DNA from 2 places in the Leptolyngbya sp. AN10 genome. Region 2 is predicted to be linked to the other one. Evidence: riboswitches for the same ligand, from Rfam matches in the RefSeq annotation. Region 2 holds a riboswitch; the other holds the start of a gene.
What was found. Region 2 has a riboswitch for cyclic di-AMP ahead of ntrB (nitrate ABC transporter permease). Riboswitches for the same ligand answer to the same signal wherever they lie in the genome.
Positions count from the first base shown of each region.

Region 1: it holds a riboswitch for cyclic di-AMP, as region 2 does, so the genes downstream of both, ACQ4M5_RS10180 (universal stress protein) here and ntrB (nitrate ABC transporter permease) in region 2, are expected to answer to the same signal.

Region 1 is NZ_JBNXVP010000006.1:42,245-45,658, reverse strand. It holds gene ACQ4M5_RS10190 (CHAD domain-containing protein) at 1-159, shown strand, start outside; gene ACQ4M5_RS10185 (hypothetical protein) at 161-730, opposite strand; gene ACQ4M5_RS10180 (universal stress protein) at 1,213-1,848, opposite strand; cyclic di-AMP (ydaO/yuaA leader) riboswitch at 1,964-2,096, opposite strand; gene ACQ4M5_RS10175 (hypothetical protein) at 2,423-2,728, opposite strand; gene ACQ4M5_RS10170 (DMT family transporter) at 2,968-3,414, opposite strand, start outside.
Region 2 is NZ_JBNXVP010000011.1:76,005-79,418, forward strand. It holds gene ACQ4M5_RS16940 (CmpA/NrtA family ABC transporter substrate-binding protein) at 1-1,165, opposite strand, end outside; gene ntrB (nitrate ABC transporter permease) at 1,176-2,024, opposite strand; cyclic di-AMP (ydaO/yuaA leader) riboswitch at 2,044-2,200, opposite strand; gene ACQ4M5_RS16950 (YciI family protein) at 2,333-2,602, opposite strand; gene pheT (phenylalanine--tRNA ligase subunit beta) at 2,613-3,414, opposite strand, start outside.

The DNA of each region.
Region 1 (3,414 bases), on a different contig from region 2:
CGGCATTTAGACGAATCGATCGAGAAACTCTGCCCAGTTTTTGCGAATCAGCTTGACCAAAAAAGAGCGATCGCGTTTAAAGAATGGCGATCGCTCCAACAAAAATATTTAGATTCAGAATCCCGCAATCAGTTACGACAGCTTGTTTTGCAGCGTTGAATTAAGGAGAAAAATAGTATCCCCACTGATGAGTAATTCTGGAGCCGTTTGAAGTTTTGATCCATCGTTGATGTGGACTGTTTTCATCAAGGTCAGTCCAAGTAAAGGTTCGAGCCGTTCGATCGGGAAAATAACCGACCGGAACGTATCCTTCATGCCAGTGGGCGAATTCGACCAAACCAACACGATCGCAGCTTGCCATAATCTGAGCGCTCATTGTCGCCATCAACTGAGGTGAACTCATTAGCCCTTGATACAATCGCGTCCCGTCTCCTGATAACCGAAATGTCAGAATTTGAGTTCGCTCAGTGGGATAGTCATAGAAATAATTCCGAATGCCGTTGTTATCAAACACCACTTGCGGCGTAATTGAACGACGCGCAGATTTCCAGGGAATGAAGTAACCGCGTTGTACCAAAGAAGATTTGACCGAAGCGATCGCGCTTTCACAACTGGCAGAACTGTCAGGAATTCGAGCGCTACCGGGTGGTTTCGCATTAGCAATTTGCGGGAAAACGCTGAGAGTTGCGATCGCGATCGCGGAGAGAGAAGCTTTTTTGATGAAATGCACGAGTCAGTGAGTCCTAAACACTACACTGATCAACACGACGATCGAGGTGCGTTACGGATTAGAGGGTGTTTGAAAAGTATAAAAAGCGGCTTTGCTGCGTTGCGAGTTCGCCCGGACATGAAGCTCTGGGCTAATGGAGGAAACCCCACTAAACTGGGCTAAGAGCGTAATTCGGAGTTCTTAGGAGATTTATCGAAAACAAATTACCCGCTGTCTTCGGCTTCGCTCAGTCAGCTAGAGATCGCGCCCTGAGCGAAGCCGAAGGGCAGTCTTTCAAGCGGTAAGCTCTTTCGTAGAAATCTCCTTAGCCCAGTTTAGTGGGCTTCCCACGATTAGCCCGGAGATTCATGTCCGGGCGGGTGAATGCGATCAACGATTACTTCTCAAACACCCTCTTAGACAGACTCGATCGTTGCCCTCACCCTAGTTCTCTCCGCGCAAAGAGGATTCAGGGATGAGGGCTAGTAGAAATCAGCCTTTTTCTATTCTCCCTCTAGTACCGAAGGAATTCCCAAGACCGGGCAAGCGAACGATTTACCCAATTGTCGAATTAATGGGTGCTGCGGTGAATCACAACCCAGAATCAGCAAAGAAGCTTTCTCGGTTGCCACAACGGCTTTCAACTCATTCGCAACCGTTCCAAAGCGCAAATGTGTTTTCAGCGAACCTCGCCATTCTTCAGCCATACAGCGAGCGTTCCAGAGAATTCGATCGGCTTGTTCAAACAATTCAGCCGTTCCGAATTGTGCCTTTGTTGACGTTTCCAGTTCTGCGATCGCGGTTCGGCTGGTTCGCCATTCGCCTTCCGCTTTCAGCTTTTCTTTCGGTTTGCGACCTGAATCAAACGAGGAAATTCGATTCATTACGCTGTCAGCGACTACATACACAACTTGAACTGTGACTTGCTTTCCAGTCGCCAACCGAGTTTGGTGAGCAATCCACAGCGTCAAATCAAGCGCTGTCTGACTGCTCGGAGAATTAGAATATCCGACTACGAGATTAATCTCAGACCCTTCTGCTTGAAACAAACCCGATGCCGGAATCAGCATCATTTTTTGGACGAGATCAGTACGACCGAGCGTTCCTTGGAGTCGTACCAGCATGGAATGAACGTTCATTGAGTGCAACCTCTCCTAACTACACGACGCACGAGAGGTGGGTTGAGGGAGTTTTTCGATCGAAAAACACGATCGATTCAGTTCAGGATACTCAGAATTGCAATTGCATACTGAGTTATCCTCCCATTGCCGACGGAGTTAGCTGACGGGCTAAGACTGGAAGGTGTCTTTCTCAAACCAATGTTCAAGATTCGCCCCAAGAATTGGTTCCTCCGCTCTATTTCGATTAGATTAGGCGACCCACAGATTAGCTTCCCTAGTATTTACAAAACGAACTTGTGGATAGTTTGGCAACAAAAAACCAGGCATCCTGGTTTTCACTGTACTTAGATAATTTAGAACAGGTGAGCAAGTAAGAACTGCTACTTTCAAAACAAAAAGGCAAGGTTTCATAAAATTCTAGCCTCAGTAGCAAATTCGTTCTCATTATACCAACTGCTTTTTGAAATCCCCAATTGTTTCAAAAACTGTATTCTCATTTACAGCAATAATCTCTGACTTCATTCATCAGTTTCCGCTATGACAGACAGAACTCCATCCATCCTCAGAACGAAATAGTAGCGATCGTAACAACTTAATGATTTGTAAACTGAATTTCGTCGTTGGAGTTGAGCGGCTGTGACTTCGGAGTTTCCAACATTTTCTGATAAAGCCGCGCTGCTCGGCTAGAACGCTTGAACCTATCCAAAAGTTCTACGTAAGCGAACGGGAGCGCAATAATCCAAAACACACTCGCGATCGTAATCATGAACAGTGAAATTTTTTGGTCTTCTTGAGTGAGATTGTCTTCGTCGTGGCGGAAAAATTCAAGCCAGCTAATGAAGAGAATGGGTATGACCGCCAGATAAAACAATCCCAAAATCAATAATAAAACCTGCATAGCAAACATCCCTCAAACTTGCACAATGCCAGGATCTCAATCCGTTTTAGTGTTCCCAGTGCCCCTGAGCAAGACGCAGCATTCACTCCTTTCTATCGATATTATTCAGATCTATCAGGGTAAGTGGATAGAATCGCGACGGCTTGCAGCATAACGTTACATGAACAAGGTGCGAAAGGAAATTCTACGAAGTGCTAATTGTTGCTCACACGGGCACTCTAACACATCAGTGATCTTGATCACTCACGATGAAACAATAAACTCACTCCCAAAAGAGAAATCAGGACACCGATGACGGATCGCATACTAACTCGATCTCCTATTGCTCTGCTCAGAGGTATGACAAAAAGTGGACTGGTACTACTCAATGCCTGCGCGATTCCAGTAGTGGCGTATTTTAGCGAGGTTTGCTGGAGCCAGATGCCTAGATAAGTACTAATAAAGGCAGTTCCAGCAATAATTGTAAGCAATCTACGATCGCGTAAAGGTTTAATCATTTCGCGAGGTTGATTTCGCAACAGTATCCAGATGAAAAGTACGATCGTGCCTCCAAACAATCGAATTAGCGTACTCCACAAGGAATCGATCTCGGTGCTAACTAATGCGGATCGGGACATGACTGCGCCTGCTGCCTGACCGATTGCCGCCAATAGTCCGTACAGACTTCCTAAAAGGGGGCGAAAGTT
Region 2 (3,414 bases):
TTTGCCCCCATCGTGCAGCTTGAGTCATCAACCAAATACTCCGCGATCGCCACATAAACGTAGAATGTTCGTCTGTGACTTGAGGAACATCTTTTGGCATGTAGAAGAACATTGTCGTCGCATCAGATTTAACAATCCGATCTTCACCATCAAAGCCACCATAGTTGTATTCGCCCACGATCGCAGGTTTGGTTAGCTTCGGTTTTGCTCCGGTGTACGATCGAGCAGAAATAATCTGTGCAACTTCTTCGCGATTTTCATCACAGTAGCGACAAGATTCGATCATGGCTTTGAGCAAGGCACGATAAGTTTTCGGATTCTCATCGATAAAAGATTGCATCACGCCAAGTAAGCGATCGGGATGTCCATTCCAAATCTCTCGACCTTGAGCAAATGTAAATCCAATTCCTTCATTGCCACTAATGGCGCGAGTGTTCCAAGGTTCTGCCACCATGTAAGCTTGCATTGCTCCAATTCTTACATTCGTAACCATCTGAGGAGGCGGAACGCTAATCACTCGAAACTCTTTGAGCGGATTAACTCCTGCTGCCGCTGCAACATACCGCACAAAGTACTCATAGATAGAAGAACTGAGAACCACTGCCCAAACCCGTTGCTCTGGAGGTAAGGCTTCAAAGTAACGACGAAAATCGTTTCCAAATGCTTCTAAGTTGCCGTTGTACTCGAACCACGGACGCAATCCCGCGTTCCACATCTCCCGATTCATCGTCATCGCATTCCCATGATGATGAATTGTCATTCCAGCACACATCGGAGCATGACGCGCTCCTTCAGCCCCCGTTCGCGCATTTGTCACCGCACCTGCAACCACGGGAGAAGCATCTAAGCGACCAAAGATCAGACCATCTCTTGAGGTTGCCCAACTTGCTTCACGGCTTAAACGAACATTCAAACCGTACTTCCGAAAAAAACCTTTCTCCCATGCGATCGCAAATGGCGCACAATCATTCACCGGAACATACCCGATCGTTAAATTCGGTTTTTCTAGTTCACTCGACTGAATGACTGGAGTAATTGACATTGCAGCCTCAGACAGTCCTTGAGGTGAGCGATTAGCAGTGATAGCACAAGAGGGTAATGTAGTGGCGATCGCAGATGCGCCCATCCCTACGAGAAAGTCGCGGCGCGTCCATTGTTTTGTCATAGTTCTTCCTTTACGATGCGCGGCGACGATGTGTAACCCAGACTTCAATTCGTGCTAGAGCAAGATCGAGTAACAATCCGGTGAGTCCAATCACGAAAACCGCGAGAAACACTGAACTAAGATTTAATCGGCTCCATTCATCCCAAACGAAGAAGCCGATTCCCACTCCACCTGTGAGCATTTCAACCGCAACAATGACAAGCCAAGCAATTCCCAGACTAATTCGCAAGCCTGTGAAGATGTACGGCAAACTAGCAGGGAGAACAATCTTGAGTATCCGTCTCCAATAGGGCATCTCTAACACTCGTGCCACGTCCAAATAGTCTTTTGGAACACTTGCGACACCTAATGCAGTGTTAATGATAGTTGCCCACAGAGAAGTAATGAAAATCACGAAAATTGCTGAGGGATCAGCCAAATTGAAAATTGCTAATGCGATCGGCAACCAAGCAAGCGGTGATACAGGCTTGAAAATCTGAATAATCGGGTTGAGCATTAACATTGCTTTTTCGGACATTCCAATCAGAAAGCCGACTGGAATTGCGACAAGCGCACCGATTCCAAACCCAATTAAAACTCGTCGCAGACTGGCTAACAAGAGCCATCCTAATCCTAAATCTCCCGGACCTCGACGGTAAAAAGGATTGAGAATATAGTCCATGTTTGCCATTAACGCTTCTGGGGGCGTGGGCATTAATTCATGTTTGCTCAGTGCAATGATCCACCAAAGTGCAATTACTCCAGCGAATCCAAGAGCAGGGTAAAGTACGCGATCGCTTGATACGATCGGTTTTGTCCACCGCATTGTAGCTCGACCAACAGCGACAAAAATCGCTGCCAAATTGAGTTGCAGAATCATAGGGCTTGGTTCTCCAGAGTCAAACTCTCAACGTGCCGACGGAGTTAGCTGACGGGCGAGGACTGAGAGATTGTCCCCGGTTGGGTTTCTTAACCTATCGCTAAGATCACAACCGTAAGCCCCGGTTAAACTGGTTCCTCCGCTTCAGAAATTTCTGAATTAGGCTGACCGACTCGAATTAGTAGAACTGTAGCATCTTGGTTCGATTTTGAACAATCTTTCTTTTGAAATATTCAGGATTGAGTATGCAAAGTTGTTTGAGTATAAATGCGGGTTATAGAATCGCAGTCCGTGATTCGATCAAGTTGTCAGATTGCTTGAATCCATTCCTTAATCTCATAATCTGTCCAAATCTGATTTTGCCAATATGGATCAGACTCGATTAGCTCACGCACGATCGATTCATTTTCAGCCTCATAAATCCCAAACACTTTTGTGATGTCCTTGGTTGGACCAATCGTGATCAAAATCCCATCTTCTTTCTGTTTAGCAAGTCCATCTAAATGAGCTTGGCGATAGGGTGCTCTTTTTTCTAGAACACCTTCGCAATAGCTCCCCCACAAAACGTATTTCGGCACAGTTCACTCCTTAGCTTCTCAGTTCTACGCGGAATTTCTCAGTCAATGCTTCGCGCACTTTCTGGTGCACTGGATCAACATCTTCATCTTTCAAAGTACGATCGTCAGCCCGATACACCAATCGAAACGCTAAACTCCGCTGTCCTTCAGGAACACGATCGCCTTTGTATTCATCAAACAACTCGACTGATTCAAGCAGTTTTCCGCCTGCTTTAACGATCGTGCGCTCCAAATCGCTCACCGCAACATCCCGCGCCGCATAGAACGCAATATCTCGATCGGAAGCGGGATAAGTTGAGAACGGCTTGAAGATTGGAACTAATGCTTCATCAGTTGCAAGCTGCTGAATGATCACGTCTACATCCAATTGGAAAGCATAAACTTCATCAGGCAAACCGCGCTCCTGACGCAATTGAGGGTGCAACTGTCCAAAAGTTCCAAGCCGTTTGCCTTTTACCCACAGAGATGCAGTACGACCAGGATGAAGCCGTTTATCTTGTCGATCGGGCTGATATTCAACTGTTAAACCAACACGATCGAACACTGCATCTAACAAGCCTTTTGCTTCAAACCAAGACATTGGTTGATCTTTACCACCTCGAATCCATTTGCCCTGAGTGGGATCGCCGCCTAAAATTCCAGCGATCGCTTCAGATTCGATTAGCTCTTCTTCTTGAGCAAAGATATGACCAATCTCAAAGCCGTTTAATGCTCCGTTACCTTGTTCTGAGTTGTACTGAAACGCTTCGAGCAATCCATTGATCAAATCAGTTCTGAGAGCAGAGTATTCAGTAAACAATGGATTTGCCAAA